4 regions of the Nonomuraea sp. NPDC049419 genome follow, and region 2 is predicted to be linked to each of the others. Evidence: riboswitches for the same ligand, from Rfam matches in the RefSeq annotation. Region 2 holds a riboswitch; each other region holds the start of a gene.

Region 1 (5,634 bases), on a different contig from region 2:
CCGCCGTGCATCCGCTGCTCCCGCTCCTGCTGGGCGCCACCGTGCTGCCCTCACTCCTGCTGCGCGGCCGCGCCGCCGCCCGCATCGACGCCGCCACGACCCGCACCGCCGAGACCGCCCGCCTGGAGCTGAGCCTGTCGGAGACGGCCACGTCCGCAGGGGACGCCAAGGACCTGCGGCTCGGCGGCGCGGGAGACGTCCTGGACGCGATGGCGGGACGGCACTGGGACGCGGTGTCGGCCGCGCTCGGGCGGGCGCGGCTGCGGGCGGGCCTGCTGACGTTCGCAGGCTCGGCCACGTTCCTCGCGGGATACGTCGCCGCGCTCGCCCACGCCGCCTGGCTGGCCGGCCGGGGTCAGGCGACGGCGGGTGACGTGGTGCTGGTGGCCACGGTCGGCGTGCAGTTCGTCACCCAGGCCGCCCGCCTCGCCTTCCACCTCGGCTCCGCCGCCGCGGGCCGGCACGCCGCCACCCGCCTCGCCTGGCTCCGCGCCTACGCGGCCGCCCGTCATCAGGATCGAGGCGCCGCAGCGCCGCCGCCGGTGCTGCGCAGCGGCATCACGCTGGCCGGGCTCTCCTTCACCTACCCGGGGACGTCCCGCGAGGTGCTCCACGACCTCGACCTGCACCTGCCCGCGGGGGCCACGGTCGCGCTCGTCGGCACGCACGGGTCGGGCAAGACGACGCTGGTGAAGCTGCTGTGCGGGCTGCATCGGCCGTCGCGCGGCACGATCCTGGTGGACGGCCGTCCGCTCGGCGACCTCGCGCAGGACGCGTGGCAGGCCAGGGTCGGCGCGGTCTTCCAGGATCACGCTCGCTTCGAGCTGGCGGCCGGCGAGACGGTCGGCGTGGGGGATCTGCCGAAGCTGCACGACCCCGCGGCCGTGGCGGGGGCGCTGGAACGAGCCGACGCAGGCCAGGTGGTCGCCGGGCTGCCTCAGGGGCTGGAGACAGAGCTGGGGGAGACGTTCGAGCACGGCGTACGGCTCTCCGGCGGGCAGTGGCAGCGGCTGGCCCTGGCCCGCGGGTCGATGCGGACGGAGCCGTTGCTGCTGGTGCTGGACGAGCCGACCGCCGCGCTGGACGCACCGGCCGAGAGCGCGGTCTTCGCCCGCTACGCCGAGGCGGCCAAGAGCCATCCGGGAGCCGTCACGTTGCTGATCACCCACCGCTTCCCCACAGTGCGGATGGCGGATCTGATCGTCGTGCTCGACCGAGGCCGGATCGTGCAGTGCGGCAGCCACGACCAGCTCAGCGAGACACCGGGGCCGTACGCCGACCTCCTGACATGACGAACGCGCGCCCCCGGGAAGGGGCGCGCGTTCCGCTGTCACGAAGAGAGACGCGACGGGGGAGGGTCAGCCGGCGTACTCGGGGTAGCCGTAGCCGACGACCTGCGACTTCGGCCGGACCCGCTCTTCGACCTTGCCGTTGCCGGTGTTGCCCTCGATGGTGGAGATGGTGCCGTCGTGGTTGTCCTTGACGACGAAGCCCACATGCTGGATGTCGCTCAGGGACTTGCCGCCCTTCCAGGAGAAGAACACCACGGCACCCGGCTTGGCCTCGTGGCCGAAGCGCTTGTTGGCGGCGAACCACTTGGCGTGGGCGACGGTCCAGGCGTCCCAGCCGACCTGCGGGCGGGCGCCGGTGTGCTCACCGACCCAGGAGACGAACATCGAGCACCAGGCGGCGTTCAGGTAAGCAGCGCGGCTGCCGCCGTCACGGGCGACGGTCTCGGCGGCACGCTGGGAGTTGGCGTACCACTGCTGGAACTTGGTCCCGCCGCCGCTGGCGTTCTCGGAGACGCCCACCTGCGCTCTGGCGACGGCCAGGACCTGGTCGGCGGTGGCGGTGATCTTGGTTTCGTCACGCTCGCTCGCCTTGTGGGCGGCGAGCGCGGTGGCCGGGTGCTTCGCGGCGGTGGCCGCGGCGACGGCGGTGGAGGTGTCGGCGTGGGCCGCGGCGGGGACGCCGAAGGCCGAGGCCAGGACGCCGGCGCCGAGGACGGCGCGGGCGATGGTGCTCTTCGAGACAGCGGTAAGACGATGCTTGGCCATCGAGGGGGTTACTCCTTGCTTCCATGCCGCTTACCGGGTTAGCTGACGGGTTCGGGCGTGGAAGCTGCCCTACGGCACCGAAGTGCCGATTCACCCCAAAGGACATGGGTCCCCGGTTCCGCACGTGGCGGATTCAGCGGTCACAGGACGATCCTGTGATGTGTCGTGCGATGGTCTGACATAGCCGGACAAACCGGACGTATGCCTCAAGATGCCCCATAAGGTAATACATGAGGCAAGAGGATTACAAATCCATAAAAGTAAAGTCAGCCGAGCTGACTGCGCGCCTTGGCCAGAAGCCCCATCATGGCAAGGGATTCGTCAAGCGGCATGATCGAGGATTCGGTCCTGCCTTCGGCCGTGGCGGCGCGGACTTCGCGGAGCTCTCCGGCGTAACCGTTGTCGGCCGGGTCGAGCACGTGCTCTTCCGGCTCCATCGCCGGCCCGGAGAGGACGATCCGCTGCGGTGCCCAGAACGGCGCCTGGATGTCCGCCCGCATCTGAGTACCTACAACACTGGCCCCGTTCGGGTAATTCCCGAGCAATGAGGTGGCCACGAGAGCGTGCCGCCCGCCGGGGTAACGCAAGACGCCGGCCGCCTCCGCGTCAACGCCGTTCGGGGCCAGGGAGCCGGTGATGTGCAGGTCGGTGGGCATGCCCAGGATGAGCTGGGCCAGCCCGAACGGGTAGATCCCGAGGTCCAGCAGCGCCCCGCCGCCCAGCTCTGGCGCCCACAGGCGGTGCGCCGGGTCGTACGGATGGGCGAAGCCGAAGCTCGCCTGCACCGACCGGATCTCCCCGAAGCGGGGATCCTCCTTGATGCGCCTGATGAGCGGGTTGAACCGCATCCACATGGCCTCCATCAGGAAGACCCCGGCCTCGCGGGCCAGCCGCACCATCTTCTCGGCGTCGTCCACGGTCGCGGCCAGCGGCTTCTCGCACAGCACCGCCTTGCCCGCCGCGATGGCGGCCTCGGCGACCTGAAGGTGCTGGGCGTGCGGGGTGGCCACGTAGATCGCGTCCACCGCCGGGTCGGCGCACAGCTCCTCGTAGGACCCGTACGCCGACTCGGCGCCCAAAGCCGACGCCAGGGCCTGCGCCCTGGCCGGGTTCCTGCTTCCTACGGCGGCCACCCGCATGCCCGGCTCCGCCACGATCGCCGCACCCACGGTACGGGCGATGCCGCCGGTGGCGGCTATTCCCCAAGTGAAATCTCGCACGCCGGCGATCGTATACGGAAGGCAAATATGGGCTTATGTCGGTGGTGCCGGAAATATCAGGAATGTCGTTTTGTCACATCCGTCACTCGAACGAGTCGGGGTCGGGCCCGAGCCGCTGCCCCCGGCTGAGCGCCCCGATGGCCGCGAGGTCCTCGGCGTCGAGGATGAAGTCGAAGACGTCGATGTTCTCGGCGATCCGCGCCGGCGTCACCGACTTCGGGATCACCACGTTCCCGAGCTGCAGGTGCCAGCGCAGCACGATCTGCGCCGGCGTCTTGCAGTGCTTGTCGGCCAGCACCCGCAGCGCCGGGTCGTCGAGCAGCCCCCTGCCCTGCCCCAGCGGGCTCCACGCCTCGGTGAGGATGCCGTTGGCCTCGTGGAACTCGCGCATCTGCCGCTGCTGGAAATAGGGGTGGAGCTCGATCTGGTTGATGGCGGGGACGAGGTCGGCCTCGTCCATGAGCCTGGTGAGCGTCTGGACGGTGAAGTTGGAGACGCCGATGGCCTTGGCCCTGCCGTCCCGGTAGATCTTCTCCATGGCCTTCCACGCCTGCACGTACTTGTCCTGCCCCGGCATCGGCCAGTGGATGAGATAGAGATCGACGTAGTCGAGGCCGAGCCGGGCCAGCGACTCATCGAAGGCGGCCTCGGCGCGGGCGTGCTCGCCGTTGGCCAGCTTGGTCGTGACGAACACCTTCTCCCTGGGCAGCCCGCTGTTGCGCACCGCGCGGCCCACGCCCTCCTCGTTGCCGTAGGCGGCGGCCGTGTCGATGTGCCGGTAGCCGGCCTTGAACGCGGTCGTGACCGCCTGCTCGGCCTCCTCGGCAGGGACCTGCCAGACGCCATAACCGAGCTGCGGGATCTGCACGCCGTCCGTGTTGAGCATGAGCGAGTTCATACCCTCCATTGTTCACGCCGCGTTCCTGGCGGCTTAAGCCGGGCGGGCTAGCTTGAAGCGGTCGTGAACGGCCCATCACCCGGGAGGGCAGGAGTGGTCGAACAGGCGTCGGCCTGGGTGGAGTCACCGCTCCAGATGCTGTGCGCCGTCGAGGCACACCACGCCGGGCTCCTCGGCCCGGCCACGGCCGTCGTGCCGCGCGCCGGCCTGCGCCCGCTCAAGGCCACCCGGCGCGAGCTGCGCTCGATGGCGCTGCCCGGCGGGCTGGAGCTGGCCGAGCCGCGCGAGCGCATGCCGCGCCGCGCGCTGGCGGTGGGTGACGCCTTCTCGGGACGGGTGCAGCTGCGCTGGCTGCTGTCCAGGCCGGGACGCGTCGTCGTGGTGGACGACGGGCTGGCCACGCTGCGGCTGCTCGAACTGCTGGCAGCCGGGCCGTACCGGCCGCTGCTGCGGGCCCGCGCCGAAGGGGGACGGCTGCGTGCCGCCCTGGGCCTGGCCGCCGCGCTGCGGCTGCGCCTGAGCGAGGTGTCGGTCTTCACCGCCCTGCCCGTGGACGACCGGCTTGCCGAAGCCGTACGGGAAGCCGGCGTGCATCTCGTCCGCCACGACTTCGCCTGGCTGCGCGCGCAGCCGCCCAGCTCCGAAGGCCCCGCCGAGCGTACGGTCGTGCTCGGCACCTCGCTCGTCCGCAACGGCCTCGTGCGCCGCGACCACTACCTGCGCTGGCTGACCGACCTGGCCGCGCGCGAGCCGCTCGCCTACTACCCGCACCGCCGCGAGGACCCCGTGGACGTCGCGCTGATCCGGGAGCGTCCCGGCATCACCGTCCACGACGGCGGCGTGCCGGCCGAGCTGACGCTGCGCGGCCTCGACGCGGGCCAGCGCGTGCTCAGCCTGCCCTCGACCGCGATCACGTCGCTGCGCGTGCTGCTCGGCTCGCGCGGCGTCGCCGTCGAGCCCGTGGACGTACCCGATGACTGGTGGACCAGCAGGGCGGCGCCCGCCCTGCGCTCGCATTTGACAGGAGTTCCCGGGTGAGAGTGCTGGCCGTCGCCGACTCCGACTCGTATCTGAAATGGGCGGCCTGCCTGCTCGGCGACCTGCCTTCGGGGTGCGTGACCGACCTGGTCGTGGTGCGCACGCCGATCGCGCCCTCGCCCGAGCAGATCGCCGCCGCCGTGGGGGAGCGGGCCGTGCCACCGGTGCTGTCGGCGCGGTCGCTGCGGCGGCTGGCCGAGCGCACCAGGCCCGACGCGATCCTGGTGGCCTGTACGGGCCCGGTGGTGGACGTGCTGGTCGCCGAGGTGCTCGACGGCCTGCGGCCCCGGCCCGTCTTCGTCTCCGGGCTGCCCGGCATCTCCGTGCCCGCCACGGAGAAGGCGTGGACGTTCCGCAGCGGCTGCGACCTGTTCGTGGTGCACAGCGAGCGCGAGGTGGCCGAGTTCACCGCGATCGCCGG
Region 2 (5,634 bases):
CGAGACCCTGATCGGGCGGGTGCTGCGGGGCCACAGGGACGAGGTGGTGCTGGCGACGAAGTTCGGCGGGAACTCCGACGATCAGGGCAGGCTGGTGCCGGGCATGGGCCGGCCCGAGTACCTCCGCAGGGCCCTGGAGGCCAGCCTCGACCGCCTGCGTACGGACCGGGTGGACCTCTACTACCTGCACAGACTCGACCCCACGACGCCCGTCGAGGAGACGATGGGCGCGCTGGCCGAGCTGGTCCAGGCCGGGGACATCCGGTACGTCGGCCTGTCGGAGGTGTCGGCGGCGACGCTGCGGCGGGCCTGCGCCGTCCACCCGGTGACCGCCCTGCAGACCGAGTACTCGCTGTTCCACCGCTACCCGGAGCAGGACGTGCGCCCGGCCTGCGACGAGCTGGGCGTCGGGTTCGTGGCCTACAGCCCGCTCGGGCGCGGCCTGCTCGGCGGCACGATCAGGGGCAGGGGGTCGCTGGAGGAGGGCGACTGGCGCCGGGGCAACCCGCGCTTCCAGGAGGGCAACCTGGACCGCAACGTGGAACTGGCCGACGCCGTGGCGGGCCTGGCCGGCGAGGTGGGGCTGCCGGTGGCGCAGCTCGCGCTGGCCTGGCTCGTGCACCGCGGCGCGGTGCCGATCCCGGGGACGCGCCGGGCCGAGAACGCGCGGGCCAACGCCGCGGCCGCCGACGTCACCCTCGACGAGGAGACGGTACGGCGGCTCGAGGCGCTGGTGCCGCCCGGCACGGTGGCCGGCGAGCGCGGCAACGCCGCCTACCTGGCCAACCTCGACACCTGACGTTCCCGCCGGCGTCAGGCGATCTTGTGGACCCAGTTGTGGGTGTCGGGGCGGGCGCCGTACTGGATGCCGACCAGTTCCTCGCGCACCCGCATCGTGACCGGGCCGGGCGTGCCGTCGCCGACCGTCCACGAGCGGTCGGCGCCCTTGACCGTGCCGACCGGCGTCACCACGGCCGCGGTGCCGCACGCGAACACCTCGGTCAGCTCGCCGCTCTCGCAGCCGGCCTGCCACTCGTCCACGCTGATCAGCCGCTCCTCGGTCTCCAGGCCGAGGTCGCCGGCCAGCTCCAGGATGGAGTCGCGGGTGATGCCGGGCAGCAGCGTGCCGGTGAGCGCCGGGGTGACGAGCTTGCCGCCGAGGACGAAGAACAGGTTCATCCCGCCCATCTCCTCGACGTAGCGGTGCTCGTGCGCGTCGAGCCAGACGACCTGGTCGCAGCCGTTCTCGACGGCCTGCCGCTGCGCCACGAAGGCCGCGGCGTAGTTGCCGCCGCACTTGGCGAAGCCGGTGCCGCCGGGCGCGGCCCGCGTGTACTCGGTGGACAGCCAGACGGAGACGGGCTTGATGCCGCCGGTGAAGTAGGAGGCCGCCGGAGAGGCGATCACCATGTACCGGTACGTCTTCGACGGGTAGTTGACCCCGAGCCCCGCCTGCGTGGCGATCATGAAGGGCCGCAGGTAGAGGCTGTGCCCCTCGGTGGTGGGCACGTACTCCTTGTCGGTGCTGACGAGCAGCTCCAGCGACTCGACGAACGTCTCCTCGGGCAGCTCCGGCATGGCCATGCGCTGGGCGGAGCGGTTGAAGCGGGCGGCGTTGGCGTAGGGGCGGAACGTCACGATCGAGCCGTTGGCCTGCCGGTACGCCTTGAGCCCCTCGAAGAGCTCCTGGGCGTAGTGGAAGACCGCGGTGGCCGGGTCGAGGACGAGCGGCCCGTACGCCTCGAGGCGCGCGTCGTGCCAGCCCTTACCCTCGGTGAAGTCGATCGAGATCATGTGATCGGTGAAGACCTGCCCGAACCCGGGGGTCGCCAGTACCTGCTCCCGCTCGGCCGCGGTGCGAGCATGGTCGGATAGCTGCACGTCGAAGCTGAGCTTCTGAGCGATGGTCATGACGTCGGTCCTTCTCTCTGCGATCTACCGAAAACTACCGGAAGCTGCCCGCTGTCTGCGGTTCTGCGACTGCCGCGAGGGGCGGCCGCGCCGGGAGGCAGTCCGTACTTCCTATTGTCTCGCTATATGGGATGGCAAGGGGTCAACGGGGGATATAGCCCCCATTTCTCCGTACAGGAACACGAAAAAGCGCCCGGCAGTCCGCTCAGGGCCGCCGGGCGCTCGTGATCGGGCTAGGCGGTCCTAGCCGGATACTCGCGCGGTGATGTCGTCGCCGATCTGCCGCGTGCCGCGCGGGGCGGAGCCCGCGACGCGCGCCGCGATGTCGTCGGCGACGGCCTGCTCCACCCTGGCCGCCTCGGCGCTCAGGCCGAGGTGGTCGAGGAGCATGGCGACGGAGAGGATGGTCGCGGTCGGGTCGGCCTTGCCCTGGCCCGCGATGTCGGGCGCGCTGCCGTGGACCGGCTCGAACATGCTGGGCGCGGCGCCGTCGGGGTTGATGTTGCCGCTGGCGGCCAGGCCGATGCCGCCCGCGATGGCGGCGCCGAGGTCGGTGATGATGTCGCCGAAGAGGTTGTCGGTGACCACCACGTCGAAGCGCTCGGGCTGGGTGACGAAGAACATCGAGGCCGCGTCGATGTGGGAGTAGTCGACGGCGATCTCGGGGTAGTCGGCGGCGACCCGGTTGACGGTGCGCTGCCACAGGTCGCCCGCGAAGGTGAGGACGTTCGTCTTGTGGACGAGCGTGAGCTTCTTGCGCGGGCGCGACTGAGCTTTCTCGAAGGCGTAGCGGACCACGCGCTCGACGCCGTGTGCGGTGTTGAGCGACTCCTGCGTGGCGATCTCGTGCGGGGTGCCGCGCCGCATGGCGCCGCCGGTGCCGGCGTAGAGGCCCTCGGTGCCCTCGCGGACGACGATCATGTCGATCTTCTCGGGCGGGGTGTCGGCCAGCGGGGTGCGCACGCCGGGGAACAGCTTGACCGGGCGCAGGTTGACGTAGTGATCGAACTCGAACCGCAGCCGCAGCAGCAGGTCGCGCTCCAGGACGCCGGGCGGCACGCTGGGGTCTCCGACGGCGCCGAGCAGGATGGCGTCGTAGCCGCGCAGCTCGTGGAGCACCGAGTCGGGCAACGTCTCGCCGGTGCGGTGATAGCGCGCGGCGCCCAGGTCGTAGTGGGTGGGCTCGATCTTGGTGCCCACGGCCTCCAGGACCTTGAGCCCTTCTGCGACGACCTCGGTGCCGATGCCGTCACCGGGGATGACAGCCAGGCGGATGTTACGCGACTCCATGGGCGGTACCTTACCGGCTCGTCTCGACTGACGAACACATCATCTCATTTTCCGGACGTCCGATTTTGCATGTATTGCGACCTTTTGACCGATTCGTTAGAGTCCGTCAGGCCTAATCCACGCAGCAGGTGCGTGGAGCCGGGGACCCACCTCCCCCAGGGGCGAATCGGCTTCGCCGTAGGGCTGTCTTCCAGGCCCGAGCCCGTCAGCTAACCCGGCCGGCCGCATGGAAGGACAGACCCCTGTCTCGCATCGCCATCGCCCTGGCGGGTGTCGCCGCCGGGCTCATCGTGTGCCCCCCTCCGGCCTCCGCCGCGCCGACGCCCGCCGGCCCCGGTGAAAGCCGCCACTCCCCCGACACGAACTCCGACCCCGACACGAAATCCGGCCCCGAAACGAACGCGGCCGGCTCGATCACCCTGACCGGTCCCGAGGTCAAGCGCATCCAGCAGAAGCGCGCGCCCAAGCCGGCCTGGAAGACCGCCCTCAGGTTCGCGATGCACCAGCGCGGCATCCCGTACGTGTGGGGCGGCACCAGCCGCAGCGGGTACGACTGCTCCGGGCTCATGCTCAGGGCGTACCAGAAGGCGGGGGTCCACCTGCCGCGCACCGCCGCCGAGCAGTACAACGCGTTCTCCCGGAAAATCAGCTGGAACCATCTCAAGCCCGGTGACCTGGTCTTCTTCAGCGGACTCGGTCACGTGGGCATGATCTCCAAGCCCGGCTACATGGTGCACGCGCCGCACTCGGGCGACGTGGTGAAGGAGGAGAAGCTCTCCGACTGGCGCCGGCAGGCGTTCGTCGGAGCGGTCAGGCCCGACCGCGAGGGCGTCCGCCAGTGGCGCGAGCTGCAGAAACGGCGCGATGACCCCGCTCCGTCGATGCTGACCGCGACCCTCTGACCTGACACCACCCGGACGAGCGGCCCCGTGCGAGCGAGCGCGGGGCCGTTCTGGGCTCACCTGCTCTGGGGGGCTCCGCCGTTGTCACGCCGGTCGAGGGCCATCTGGACGGCCTCGGCCGCCTCGTCCTCTTGGTCCTCGGCACGGTTGAAGGCATACATCTCGTACATGTGGCTCATCTCGCTTCGCGGACGTGTTCCTGAGAAAGGGGGAAGCCGGACTCCGGTCGCGAGCCCGACCGGGCCTGAATCTCGTGGTCCGGGTCACGGACCGGACGAAGGGACTTGACGGCCGACGCATACGCCGCTCACCGCGGCGGGTCGTCGACCTGCCCTAACAGGCCCCGCCGCGGCAGGTAATGAGTACGAGAACCTGGCGCATCACCGGCTACAGTACCCGAGGACAGTGCTTGGATGTCCTACTATCTCGCATGCTGAGACAGAAAAGGGCCGCCACCCGAAACGGGTGACGGCCCTGCGCAGGTCAGAGGGTCAGTCCTCCAGGTCGACCGAGCGGCCGCTCTCGGCGCCGATCTCGGCGCCGATCTGCTCGACCACCTCGGCCGGGATCGCCGAGTCGACGGTCAGCGCGATGAGCGCCTTGCCGCCCTTGACGTCACGGGCCACCTGCATCGAGGCGATGTTGATGCCGTGCTCGCCGAGCAGCCGGCCGACCACGCCGACGACGCCGGGGCGGTCGGTGTAGGTGTAGAAGCACAGGTGGGCCGTCGGCTCGATCTCCATCTCGAAGCCGTTGACCTCGACGATCTTGGTGATCTGGCGCGGCCCGGACAGCGTGCCCGACACCGAGACCGTGCGGCCGTCGGCCAGCACGCCGCGCACGGTCACCAGGTTGCGCCAGTCGGGGCTCTCGGAGCTGGTGACCAGCTCGACCGCGATGCCGCGGTCCTTGGCCAGCAGCGGCGCGTTGACGTAGGTGACCTGCTCCTCGACCACGTCGGCGAAGACGCCCTTGAGCGCGGCCAGCTCGATCACCCGCACGTCCTGGGCGGCGATCTCGCCGCGCACCTCGACGTCGAGCTTGGTGGCCACCTCGCCGGCCAGCGCGGTGAAGACCCGGCCCAGCTTCTCGGCCAGCGGCAGGCCCGGCTTGACGTCCTCGGCCACCGCGCCGCCCTGGACGTTGACCGCGTCGGGCACGAACTCGCCCGCCAGCGCCAGCTTCACGCTGCGCGCGACCTGGGTGCCGGCCTTCTCCTGAGCCTCGTGGGTGGAGGCGCCGAGGTGGGGCGTGACGACGACCTGGTCGAGCTCGAACAGCGGGCTGTCGGTGCACGGCTCCTTGGCGAAGACGTCCAGGCCGGCTCCCGCGACCCGGCCCTCCTTGATCGCCGCGTAGAGGGCGCCCTCGTCGACGATGCCGCCGCGCGCGACGTTGACGATCCGCACGCTGGGCTTGACCTGGTGCAGCTCACGGTCGCCGATGAGCCCGACGGTCTCCTTGGACTTGGGCAGGTGGACGGTGATGAAGTCGGCCTGCTTGAGCACCTCGTCGAGGCTGACCAGCCGGA
Region 3 (5,634 bases), 190 kb from region 2:
CGTGCACAAGCCTGACGAGCGGGCGTTGCTCCCTGAGGACGCGGATCAGTGAGCCCGGTCAGTAAGCGACGCAGATCCGCCTGCGGACGTTGGCGTTCTTCTCCAGCTCGTCGGCGATCGCGACCGCGTAGTCCTCTGCGCTGATGAAGCTGCGGCCCTGCTCGTCGCTGAGCAGGGTGTCGCCGCCCACTCTGAACACGCCGGTGCGCTCCCCCGGCGCGATCTCCGCCGCCGGGGAGACGAACGTCCAGTCGAGGTCGCCGACCTCGCGGTAGAGGCGCAGCAGGGCCCGCCCGGCCAGCGCCTCCTTCTTGTAGATCTCGGGGAACTCGGGCGTGTCCACGAGGTCCTGGCCGGGAGCCACCTGGAGGCTGCCGGCGCCGCCGACCACGATCAGCCGGCGCACCCCGGCCGCGCGCAGGCCGTCGATGAGCGCCTTGTTGGCCTCGATGAACGGCGGCTCGGGCTCGGTGCCGTCGCGCGGCGGGGCGATGGCGGAGACGACGGCGTCGTGGCCGGGCGCCAGGGTGGCGGTGTCGCGGACGTCGCCCTTGACGGGGCCGCCGCCGCGGCTGACGCCGGTCACCTCGTGGCCGCGGTCGCGGAGCTCGGCGGCGATGCGCTGCCCGACCATGCCGGTCGCGCCAAAGACAAGGATCTTCATACGGCCAAGAGTATCCATCGGGTACTGGTTACTTCATCGTGCTATAAGTACCTCATGGATACTGGCGACGTCTTCGATCCCGACTGCCCGACCCGGGTGGTCCTCGACCGGATCGGCGACAAGTGGTCGGCCCTCGTGCTGCTCTGCCTCATCGGGGGGCCGATGCGGTTCACCCAGCTCAGAGCGCGGATCGGCGGGGTCACGCCCAAGGTGCTGACCCAGACGTTGCGGGCGATGGAGCAGGACGGGCTGCTGACGCGCGAGGTGTTCGCGGAGGTGCCGCCGCGGGTCGAGTACACGCTGACCGACCTCGGGCGCTCGCTGCACGGGCCGATCTCGGTGGTGGCCGCGTGGGCGGAGGACAACGTCCACGAGATCATGCGCTGCCGCGAGAAGCACGCGCAGCCCTGATCGGCCCCAGCGGGCCGATCAGAGCTGGAGGGTTCAGGACGCGGTCAGCTTGGTGATCTCGGCGACGATGTCGGGCCACAGGGCCTTCGGCAGGTCGTGCCCCATCCCCGGATACGTCACCAGTCGCGCCCCCGGCACCGCCTCCGCCGTCGCCCGGCCGCCGGCCACCGGGATCAGCGGGTCGGCCTCACCGTGGATCACCAGCGTGGGGGCGCGGACGCCGGCCAGTGCCTGCGTACGGTCGCCCGACGCCCTGATGGCCGCGAACTGCCGGGCCGTGCCCGCCGGGTCGAAGCAGCGGTCGTAGGCCAGGCCGGCCCGTTCCCTGATGGCCTCCTCGTCCAGCTCGTAGCCCGGTGAGCCGATCGTCGACCAGGTCACCACCGACTGGTCGAGCACGCCGGCGCGGTCGGCGGGCGGCGGCGTCATGAGCGCGGTCATCGCCTCGGGGGTGGGCGGGGCGACGTCGGGTCCCGGCGTGGACATGATGGAGGTCAGGGTCAGCACCCGCTCGGGGTGCTCGATGGCCAGCGTCTGAGCGATCATGCCGCCCATCGAGGCGCCCACGACGTGCGCGGACGGCCAGCCGATGGCGTCCATGAACGCGGCGGTGTCGGCGGCCATGTCCGTCAGCGAATACGGTGCGGGCGCCCCCGGCTGGGGGACGCCCGCGTCGTGGATGTGCGTGGACAGTCCCGCGTCGCGGTTGTCGAACCGTACGACGTGGTGTCCCTGCTCCGCGAGGAGCCGGCAGAGCCCTTCGTCCCACTGGATGAGCTGGGCGCCGAGCCCCATGATCAGGAGGAGCGGCCGCCCTGTGGGTGAGCCGAAGCTGTCATAGGCGATCTCAATGCCGTTTGCGGCTACACGGGTCGTCACGCAGGCCAGAATGTCATTCTGGTACGTGTGGCGTAAAGCCGTCAGCGGGCGGCCGGTACGGCGATGCCACCGGCCTGGGAGTTCTGCTCCTGGTCGGCGGGCGGGGGCGCCGGGTTCCTGTCACGCCTGGACCAGGCGCCGGTCGAGAACGGGACCGGGTGGTTCTTCTTGCCCACGCCGTCGCCCCACTTGGTGATGACGTACTCGACCTCGATGTGGCCCTGGCCGCCGACGCCGTCCACACCGAGCGTGCTGGAGTTGAACCTGCCGCCGGTCAGCTCGGCGAACGTCTTGGCGTCGAGGTCGAGCATGATGCCGCGGTTGGAGGGCTCGCCCGGCCCGCGGTCACCGACGAAGAAGGGCGCCTTCTTGCCCTTGTAGACCACGTAACCCTCGGTCATCAGCGGCCAGCTCGGGCTGGCCGCCAGACCCTTCTGCATGGGCTTGCCGCTGGCCGGCAGCCCGGTGTCACCGGCCCGGCCGGAGGCGTCGTCCCAGAAGTACGAGGCCGTGGTCGAGCCCTTGAGCAGGATCTTCTTGTCTTTGTCGGGGGTGTCGGCGTGCGCGGCCGTACTGGCGCAGGTCAGCATGCCGACGCAGCAGGCGGTCAGCGTGGCGAGGGAACGCAGGCTGAAACGGGCAGACATGAAGCAGCAAAACCCTTCACGAGGGGACGGGGGAGTTGCGCTCGGGCGCGAGGGGATGGGGGCGCGGCGGGGCGGTGGACCCCGCGGCGCTACGCGGAGCGCAATTGACGAGCCTGGGGAAGGGGGCCGCTCAGCGGGCGGCCGTCAAAGAGCGGTCTGGGGGTACGACGCGCTGGAACATGTAATACGTGATCCTCTCCATCACGCCTACCGGGTTAGCTGACGGGTTCGGGCGGTGGAGTTGCCCTACCGGCCGCGCTGGCCGGATTCACCCCGAATGCGGGTGGTTCCCCGGTTCCCGAATGGTTCGGGATTCGGCGCCAGCCGGTCGTCCGTCTTGGGTAAGGACTAGGTCACCGGCTGGTAATGGCGAACACTCTAACGACGGGATCGGACACCCGCAAACGTTTCACCACGAATCGGATAAAGATCTACCTTCAGCGGGAATGCATACAAAAGGGGGCACGGCATGCCGTGCCCCCTGAGGATTCGGTCCTCAGCCGCCGCTCTTGCGCCTGAACGATCTCTTATTGGCAGCCGGCCCGTGCGCCCCGTGAATCTTCGATGGGTCGACGCCCCTGCCACCCGCGCCCGCGCCCGCCTGCTGGCTGCGCTTGCGCTCCAGCGCTTCGCGGAACTTGCGCTTCATCTCGTCCTCGGGAGTTTCGCTGACTTCCGGCTCCGGTGTATCCGCCATGAGGACCTCCATGGTGTTGGGGACACTCAAAGCTTCGCACGCCCCCGCTCATGACGCGAAACCGGCCTCCACCGTGTCTTCAGGCCGCCGCGGCGGCCGGTCCGCCGACTCTGCCGGGTCCGCGAGCCGCCTGTCGGGCAGCGCCACCAGCGCGACCAGGGCGATCACCGCGCCCGCCACCCCGAGCGACGGCACGACCAGGGCAGCGGAGGAGGCGTGCGCGGCTGCGGCGCCCGCCCCGCGTACGCTCGCGGCGAACTCCGCCGTGTAGAGCGTGCCGCCGACGGCCAGCGCCACCGAGCCGCCGATCTGCCGGAAGAAGGCCAGGTTCGCCGAGGCGACGCCGAGGTGGCGCGGCTCCACCGACTGCTGCGCGGCCACCGTCAGCCCGGACAGCATCGGCCCCATGCCGAGCCCCAGCGGCAGCATCCACAGCGCGACCGCCGGGCCGGGGCTGTCCACCGCCAGGTTGAGGCAGAGCAGCGCGCCCGTGACCAGCAGGAACGGCGAGACGAGCAGCCACGGCTTGTACCGCCCGGTCCGCGACATCAGCGCGCCCATGAGCACGCTGCCGGCGACCATGCCCAGCGTCAGCGGGTAGATCCGCAGCCCCGACTCGGTGGCGGCCACGCCCAGCGCCTCCTGGAAGTAGCGGGGCAGGAAGACGACGCCCGCGTACATGCAGAAGGCCGTGACGAACGAGATGAGGTTGACCAGCGTGTACGACCGGTTGGCGAACAGCTCCATCGGCATGATCGGGCTGGCCGCGCGCCGCTCGACCGCCACGAAGACGGCCAGCAGCACCAGCGCCAGCAGGATCGGCCCCGCCACGGCCGCGTCGGTCCAGGTGTGGCCGTCGAGCCCCTTCTCGGTCAGGCCGAGCAGCAGGGACGTGACGGCCACGGTGAAGACCGCGATGCCGGCGTAGTCGGGCCTGCCGCCGCCGCCGGCGCCGGGCCGGCGCGGCAGCCGCAGCACGATGATCGCGATCAGCACGAGGCCGATCGGCACGTTCACGTAGAACGCCCAGCGCCAGCTCGCGTGGTCGGTGAACAGCCCGCCCAGGAACGGCCCCGCCAGGAACGACAGCCCCATCACGCCCCCGAGCGCCCCCTGCACGCGGGCGCCGCCCGAGCGGGGCGGGAACATCTCCATGACCAGCGCGATCGACAGCGGCAGCAGCGCGCCGGCGCCGAGCCCCTGGAGGGCGCGGAAGGCGATGAGCTGCGTCATGTCCTGCGCCGCCCCGGACAGCGCCGAGCCGATGAGGAACACCACCATGCCGATCAGCAGCAGCGGCTTCCTGCCGTGCTGGTCGGACAGCCGCCCGTAGAGCGGCACGGTGACCGTGGAGGTCAGCAGGTAGGCGGTCACCGCCCACGTGTAGAGCGCGCCGCCGCCCAGCTCCGCCACGATGCGAGGCAGCGCGGTGCCCACGATCGTCTGGTCGAGCATCGCCAGGAACATGCCGCCGAGCACGGCGAGCAGAACGACGATGTCACCCTTTTTGTCAGCTCTCACAGGTGAAGATTGATATGTAACTTCTGACATGTCAAGTTTTCGATATGCTCACTGCCATGTCCCTACGGATCGCGCTGCTCGGGCTGCTCTCGGCCGTGGGCCCGGCCAGCGGCTACGACCTGGCCAAGACGTTCGACCACTCGCTCAACCACGTCTGGCAGGCCGGGCACACGCAGATCTATCCCGAGCTGGTGAAGATGACCGCCGACGGGCTCGTGGAGGTCGAGTCGGAGGGCGCGAGGGGCCGCAAGATCTACCGCATCACGCCCGACGGCCGCCGCGAGCTGCGCGGGTGGATGGAGGAGCACGACGCCTCGATGACCGTACGCAGCGAGGTCGCGCTCCAGGCGTTCCTGCTGCACCTGGTGGACCGCGACCAGGCCGTCGCCGTGATCGAGCGCATCAGGGCCCGCTACGTGGCGCGGCTGGAGAAGCTGGAGTCGTTGCGGCCCGGCGAGTTCGGCCACCACGCCCACACCCTCGGCCTCGCCATGGCCCGCGCCGGCCTCCAGTGGGCCGACGACACCCTCGCCGAGCTCAGCAGTCCCGTCACTTGATCCAGCCGCGCCTGGCGGCCATGACCGGCCGCGAACCTGGTCTCCGCCGAGAGCAGCTCCATGATCGTGGAGATGTCACGGGCGGACCGTGCGCAGACTCAGCTGACGGGTGCGTCAGGCGGTGAAGGCCAGGAGGCGGAAGACCGGGTCGGGGGCTCCGGACGTGCCCTGGCCGTGGCCGGTGAAGCTGGTCTCGCCGCACAGCCGCAGCCCGCGCCGGGCCGCCGCCTCGATCACCGTGACGGCCCGGTCAGCGGG
Region 4 (5,634 bases), on a different contig from region 2:
CGACACGGCCGGGTTCACGCCGCTGCTGAAGATGCACACGCTGGGCCACTCGTTCGTGCCGGACCCGATCCACGCGGGCGGCCTGCGCTATCACGGCATGTCGCCGCTGTTGTCGCACATGTACGAGCTGGGCCTGTTCGAGGCGGTGACCCGGTCGCAGCGGGAGTGTTTCGCGGCCGGCGTACGGTTCGCGCGCACCGAGGGCATCCTGCCGGCGCCCGAGCCCACGCACGCGCTGGCGGAGACGATCGCGGAGGCTCTGCGCTGCAAGGAGAGCGGCGAGGAGAAGGTGATCCTGACCGCGCTGTGCGGCCACGGCCACTTCGACCTGGCCGCCTACGACCGCTATCTGGCCGATGAGCTGGAGGACTACTCGCTGCCCCAGGAGCGCATCGATCTGGCGCTCACGGAGTTGCCGGGGTAGGCCGGCGGGTGGCCGCGGGGGCGGCCACCCGGCCGCTCATCGCGCGGTGGGACGCTTACCGTGGTTCGCCTTCTTCTTCTTGCGTGCCCTGCCCTTACGTGCGCGTCTCGCCATGAGCTCGCCTCCCGCTGATCGGCACTTTCCGACCTTCAACGTCTCCCCGTGCGCTGACCAGCGCAAGCGTTCCGCACGAACTAACATTCCCCAACAAATCCGTGTCATAATTTGGTGGAATGTGTTGGAAGGAGCGGGTGTGCTCGCACAGCAGCGTCAGCAGGCGATCCTCGAACGCGTCCGCAGCAACGGCGGCGTGCGGGTGGCCGACCTCGTACGCGAGCTCGGCGTCTCCGACATGACCATCAGGCGCGACCTCGAGGTGCTGGCCGAGCGCGGCCTGCTGGAGAAGGTGCACGGCGGCGCGACCGCCCTGGGCCCCGGATCGACCGAAGAGCCGGGCTTCACCGCCAAGTCGGCCCGCCAGCAGCAGGAGAAGGAGGCCATCGCCCGGCAGGCGGCCACGCTCGTCCGGCCGGGCACGGCCGTCGCGCTGTCGGCGGGCACCACCACGTGGGCGCTGGCGCACCACCTCATCGGCGTGCCCGAGCTGACCGTGATCACCAACTCGATCCCGGTCGCCGAGGTCTTCCACCGCAACCCGCGCGCCGACCGGACGGTCGTGCTGACCGGTGGCGTGCGCACGCCGTCCGACGCGCTGGTGGGGCCGGTCGCGGTGGCCGCGATCCGCCGCCTGCACGTCGACACGCTCTTCCTCGGCGTGCACGGAATGAGCGTGCGGGCCGGGTTCACCACGCCCAACCTGCTGGAGTCGGAGACCGACAGGGAGCTGGTGGCGGCGGCGACCCGGCTGGTCGTCCCCGCCGACCACACGAAGTGGAACACCGTGGGCATCAGCACGATCGCGGAGCTGAGTGAGGCCGACGTGGTCGTCAGCGACGCGGGCCTGCCCGAGGAAGCACGCACTGAGCTGGCCGGACGGGCCGGCGAACTGATCATCGCGGAGGGCTCGTGAAGCGCACCATCACCCATCTCGCCGACGGACGGGAGCTGATCTACTTCGACCGGCGCGACGACGCCGACAGGAGCGCGATCGACCGCCGGCCGCTCGAGCCCCGGCCGCCGGCCTCCGAGCTGCGCTACGACCCGCTGACCGAGGAGTGGATCGCGATCGCGGGGCATCGGCAGACGCGGACGTTCCTGCCCACGGGCGGCACGGCCGAGTGCCCGTTGTGCCCGTCGACCGACGAGCGGTCGACGGAGATCCCGTCGTACGACTACGACGTGGTCGTGTTCGAGAACCGCTTCCCCTCTTTCTCCGGAAATTTGGGGACTTATGAGGATGTGGGCGGGCTGAGTGAGGTCCGGCCGGGAGTGGGGCGGTGTGAGGTGGTGTGCTTCACCTCCGACCACGACTCCTCCTTCTCCAGGCTCTCCGACGACCAGGTGGAGCTGGTCATGGAGGCGTGGGCCGACCGCACGGCCGAGCTGTCCGCCATTGAGGGCGTCGAGCAGGTCTTCTGCTTCGAGAACCGGGGCGAGGAGATCGGCATCACCATCGCCCACCCGCACGGCCAGATCTACGCCTACCCGTACGTCACGCCCAGGACGAAGCTGCAGCTCGGTGCGGCGCAGCGGTACAAGGGCAACCTGTTCGCCGACGTGCTGGCCGCCGAGCGAGCCGCGGGCACGCGGGTGGTGGCCACGAACGAGCTGTGGACGGCCTTCGTGCCCGCCGCGGCGCGCTGGCCGTTCGAGGTGCACGTTTATCCGCACCGGCAGGTGCCCGACCTGGCGGCGCTGACGGAGGCGGAGCGTGCCGCGTTCGCGCCGCTCTACACCTCGGTGCTGCGGGCGTTCGACGGGCTGTTCGGGGTCGTGATGCCGTACATCTCGGCCTGGCACCAGGCGCCGGTGCGTACGGGGAGGGAGCTGGCGTACCTGCACCTGGAGCTGTTCAGCATCAGGCGGGCGCCGAACAAGCTCAAGTACCTGGCCGGCTCGGAGTCGGCGATGGGGGCGTTCGTCAACGACGTACGCCCGGAGGAAGCGGCGCGCATGCTCCGATCACAGATAGATCACTAATAGATTTCTACTTAAGGTCGCATGACTCGTGATCTACCACTAATATCCCCATATGCGGCGGCCGTAACCCGGCCGACCGCCCGCCTAATCCCGGGCGCGTCGCCCGGGAGCCGGGGACCCAATCCGCACCTTGGGGTGAATCCGCGACAGCGGTAGGGAGCTCCATGCCCGAACCCGTCAGCTAACCCGGCCGGCAGAGGGAGAGGAACTCTTACGTGGCGGCTTCGTCCCCCGCGAAACTTGCCATCGGTCTCGTCACCGCCGCCGCCCTCGCCATCCTCCCGGCGAACGTCGCGACGGCCGCGCCCAAACCGACCGAGTCCGAGCTCCGCGCCCAGCTCAAGCAGCTCAACAACAAGGTCGACAAGCTCATCGAGAAGTACAACCTCAAGCGGGTCGAGCTGGCCGAGGCGCAGGAGTCCGCCAAGAACGCGCAGGCCAAGCTGGCCGCCGCCGAGCAGACGCTGGCCGCGGCCGAGCAGCGGGTCGCCGAGATCGCCCGCCTGCGCTACCAGAACATCGACCCGTCGCTGCCCGGCTTCATGCTGCCCAGCAACGGCGGCAGCGCGGCCCTGCTCGAACAGCTCACCGCCGAGCAGCAGGCCGTCGTGCAGAGCGTGGCCAAGGCCCGCGACGAGCGCAAGAAGGCCAGCGAGGAGGCCGCCGCGCTGACGGCCAAGATCAAGTCGGACGCCGCCACGGTCGCCGGCCAGCGCCGAGAGGCCGAGGACGTCATCAAGGACATCGAGAAGAAGCTGCAGGACCTGGTGCCGGTCGCCACGGGCCGCACGTCCAACGGCACCTGGGCGCCCGAGCTGCCCGGCGGCACCGACAACATCACCCCGCGTACGCGGCTGATGAAGGCCCAGGTGGAGAAGAACTTCGCGCTGCCGTTCACGGTCGGCTGCTTCCGCGGGGGCTCCAGCGGCGAGCACCCGCTCGGCCGGGCCTGCGACTTCATGATGAGCACCGGCGGCAGCATGCCCACGGCCGCCAACAACGCGCTCGGCGACCGCCTCGCGGAGTGGGCGCTGCAGAACAAGGACAAGCTCGGCGTGAAGTACGTGATCTGGAAGCAGCGCATCAACTCCGGCAGCGGCTGGCGCACGATGTCCGACCGCGGCAGCATCACCGAGAACCACTACGACCACGTGCACATCTCGATGAACTGAACGAAAGAGGCATCCCGCACCTGACGAACGGCAGGTGCGGCGGTCTTCTCCCGTACGCCAGGGTGAGCGCCATGTCATCGATCACCCTCACTCCCCCATCGGTCCACCCCAACGCCTGGTTCCCCGGGCGGCTCCTCGGCGGCGGCGCCCTGGTGCTCGGGCCGCTCCTGTGGTTCGCCGGGCTGGCGCTGCGCCATCTGGCGTGGAGCGCGGCGGACTTCACCCCGGAGCAGCGGGCGTCCTTCGCCACGCAGCCGTTCGCCGCGCCCGAGCAGCTGGCCGCGTACGTCGTGAGCCCCGGGCTCGCCACGGCCGGGTACGCCCTCTACACGGCAGGCGCCATCGTGCTGTGCCTGGCCTTCGCCACACTGGCCAGGGTGGTCGCGACGCGCTCGCCCCGGGCGGCCCTCCTGGGGGGCGCGCTGCTGGTCGTGGGCTTGTTCTCGCGCCTGTACTGGGCCGGGGTGGACGAGACGGCCCTGCGGCTCATCGGGACGCTCGGGCTGGAGCGGACGACCGAGATCGTCATGGACCTGTACGCGGACATCTCCTACGGGCCCTGGCGGGTGCCGGTTTCAGCGGCCTTCGGCCTCTACCTCGGGACACTGGTCCTCGGCGCGGCCGCCTTCCGTTCGGGCGTGTTCGGCACCGGGCGCCTCGCGTTGTTCGTGTTCTCCGGGTGGCTGTGGACCGGCGTGCTGAAGAGGAGCGAGCTGGTCGACGGCGTCCTGTCGGGCGCCGCCCTGTGCCTGGTGCTCGTGCCGCTCGGGATCTCGGTGCTGCGCGACGCCGTGCCCGAGCTGCGCGTGCCGGCGCGACCTGCCAGGGAGCGGGCGCGGCTGCGGGTGCTGAGCTGGTGACGCCCAGCGGACCGGCAGGACGTCAGTTCGTCAGCGTGAGCGGGTTGACCAGGTCGGCGTAGACGAGCAGGCCGGCCATGATGATCATGACGATCGCCACCGCGTACGTCACCGGCAGCACCTTCGCGATGTCCACATAGGCGGGCTCCGGCCTGCGCATGATCCTGGCGTAGGCCCGCTTGATGCCCTCCCACAGGCCGCCCGCGATGTGGCCGCCGTCGAGCGGCAGCAGCGGCAGCAGGTTGAACATGCCGATCGCCAGGTTGAAGCCGGCCAGCAGGTTGACGAAGATGGCGATCTTCTTCTCGGTCGACAGGTCGGAGGCGAGGATCTCCCCGCCCATGCGGCCCGCGCCGACCACGCCGACCGGGCCCTCGGGGTCGCGCTCCTCGCCGGAGAAGGCGGCGTGCCAGACGCCGACCATCTTGTTGGGCAGGTTGAGCAGGGAGCTCGCGACCCTGACCGACAGGTCGCCCATGTAGCCGACCACCTGGCCGATGCTCTGCTTCTGCATGACCTCGGTGGGCAGCACGCCGAGGAAGCCGACGTTCCTGTCGATCTTCGTCGGGTCGTCGAGGTTGGGCCGGTCTTGGGCGATGAGCGTGACGTCGAGCGTCATCGGCTTGCCGTCGCGGACGATGCCGACCTTGGCCGGGCCGGGGCCGTGGGAGCGGATGAGCTTGGTGGCGTCGTCCCACGAGGTGATCTTCTTGCCGTCGAAGGCGACGATCTCGTCGCCCGGCTTCATCCCGGCCTGGGCGGCCGGGGTCGGCTTGTCGGCGGGCGTGCACTGCGCGCGCTGCTCGGAGATCGGGATCACGCACGTGTTGGTGTCGGGCGACACGATCGGGGCCCAGGTGGGCAGGCCGATGCCGACCAGCAGGATGCTGAAGAAGACGAAGGCGAGCACGAAGTTCATCGCCGGGCCGCCCGACATGATGATGACCTTCTGCCACCACTTCTTGCGGTAGAAGACCCGCTCTTCGTCGCCCGGCCGCACCTCTTCCTGGGCGGCGTCGCGGGCCGACTCGATCAGCCCCTGGAACGGCCCGGTGGCGGTGCTGCGCACCTTGGTCGG

Evidence for each region. Region 2 has a riboswitch for cyclic di-AMP ahead of AB0K12_RS18690 (C40 family peptidase). Riboswitches for the same ligand answer to the same signal wherever they lie in the genome.
Region 1: linked by a shared signal. The riboswitch ahead of AB0K12_RS40425 (CHAP domain-containing protein) and the one ahead of AB0K12_RS18690 (C40 family peptidase) in region 2 are both predicted to bind cyclic di-AMP.
Region 3: linked by a shared signal. The riboswitch ahead of AB0K12_RS17710 (hypothetical protein) and the one ahead of AB0K12_RS18690 (C40 family peptidase) in region 2 are both predicted to bind cyclic di-AMP.
Region 4: linked by a shared signal. The riboswitch ahead of AB0K12_RS34580 (hypothetical protein) and the one ahead of AB0K12_RS18690 (C40 family peptidase) in region 2 are both predicted to bind cyclic di-AMP.

What each region holds. Positions count from the first base shown of each region.
Region 1 covers NZ_JBFAQB010000022.1:17,639-23,272, forward strand. Annotated here, with positions in the region: gene AB0K12_RS40420 (ABC transporter ATP-binding protein) at 1-1,292, shown strand, start outside; gene AB0K12_RS40425 (CHAP domain-containing protein) at 1,359-2,057, opposite strand; cyclic di-AMP (ydaO/yuaA leader) riboswitch at 2,070-2,206, opposite strand; gene AB0K12_RS40430 (Gfo/Idh/MocA family oxidoreductase) at 2,324-3,277, opposite strand; gene AB0K12_RS40435 (aldo/keto reductase) at 3,360-4,175, opposite strand; gene AB0K12_RS40440 (hypothetical protein) at 4,269-5,213, shown strand; gene AB0K12_RS40445 (DUF6716 putative glycosyltransferase) at 5,210-5,634, shown strand, end outside.
Region 2 covers NZ_JBFAQB010000005.1:304,737-310,370, forward strand. Annotated here, with positions in the region: gene AB0K12_RS18675 (aldo/keto reductase) at 1-799, shown strand, start outside; gene AB0K12_RS18680 (branched-chain amino acid aminotransferase) at 814-1,911, opposite strand; gene AB0K12_RS18685 (3-isopropylmalate dehydrogenase) at 2,155-3,201, opposite strand; cyclic di-AMP (ydaO/yuaA leader) riboswitch at 3,301-3,440, shown strand; gene AB0K12_RS18690 (C40 family peptidase) at 3,492-4,103, shown strand; gene serA (phosphoglycerate dehydrogenase) at 4,595-5,634, opposite strand, start outside.
Region 3 covers NZ_JBFAQB010000005.1:112,783-118,416, forward strand. Annotated here, with positions in the region: gene AB0K12_RS17690 (DUF4032 domain-containing protein) at 1-52, shown strand, start outside; gene AB0K12_RS17695 (NAD(P)-dependent oxidoreductase) at 59-664, opposite strand; gene AB0K12_RS17700 (helix-turn-helix domain-containing protein) at 719-1,075, shown strand; gene AB0K12_RS17705 (alpha/beta hydrolase) at 1,109-1,954, opposite strand; gene AB0K12_RS17710 (hypothetical protein) at 1,996-2,601, opposite strand; cyclic di-AMP (ydaO/yuaA leader) riboswitch at 2,791-2,931, opposite strand; gene AB0K12_RS17715 (DUF5302 domain-containing protein) at 3,098-3,298, opposite strand; gene AB0K12_RS17720 (MDR family MFS transporter) at 3,347-4,819, opposite strand; gene AB0K12_RS17725 (PadR family transcriptional regulator) at 4,876-5,376, shown strand; gene AB0K12_RS17730 (class I SAM-dependent methyltransferase) at 5,491-5,634, opposite strand, start outside.
Region 4 covers NZ_JBFAQB010000016.1:12,221-17,854, forward strand. Annotated here, with positions in the region: gene AB0K12_RS34565 (TrpB-like pyridoxal phosphate-dependent enzyme) at 1-424, shown strand, start outside; gene AB0K12_RS34570 (DeoR/GlpR family DNA-binding transcription regulator) at 678-1,454, shown strand; gene galT (galactose-1-phosphate uridylyltransferase) at 1,451-2,524, shown strand; cyclic di-AMP (ydaO/yuaA leader) riboswitch at 2,596-2,734, shown strand; gene AB0K12_RS34580 (hypothetical protein) at 2,740-3,696, shown strand; gene AB0K12_RS34585 (hypothetical protein) at 3,768-4,556, shown strand; gene AB0K12_RS34590 (site-2 protease family protein) at 4,579-5,634, opposite strand, start outside.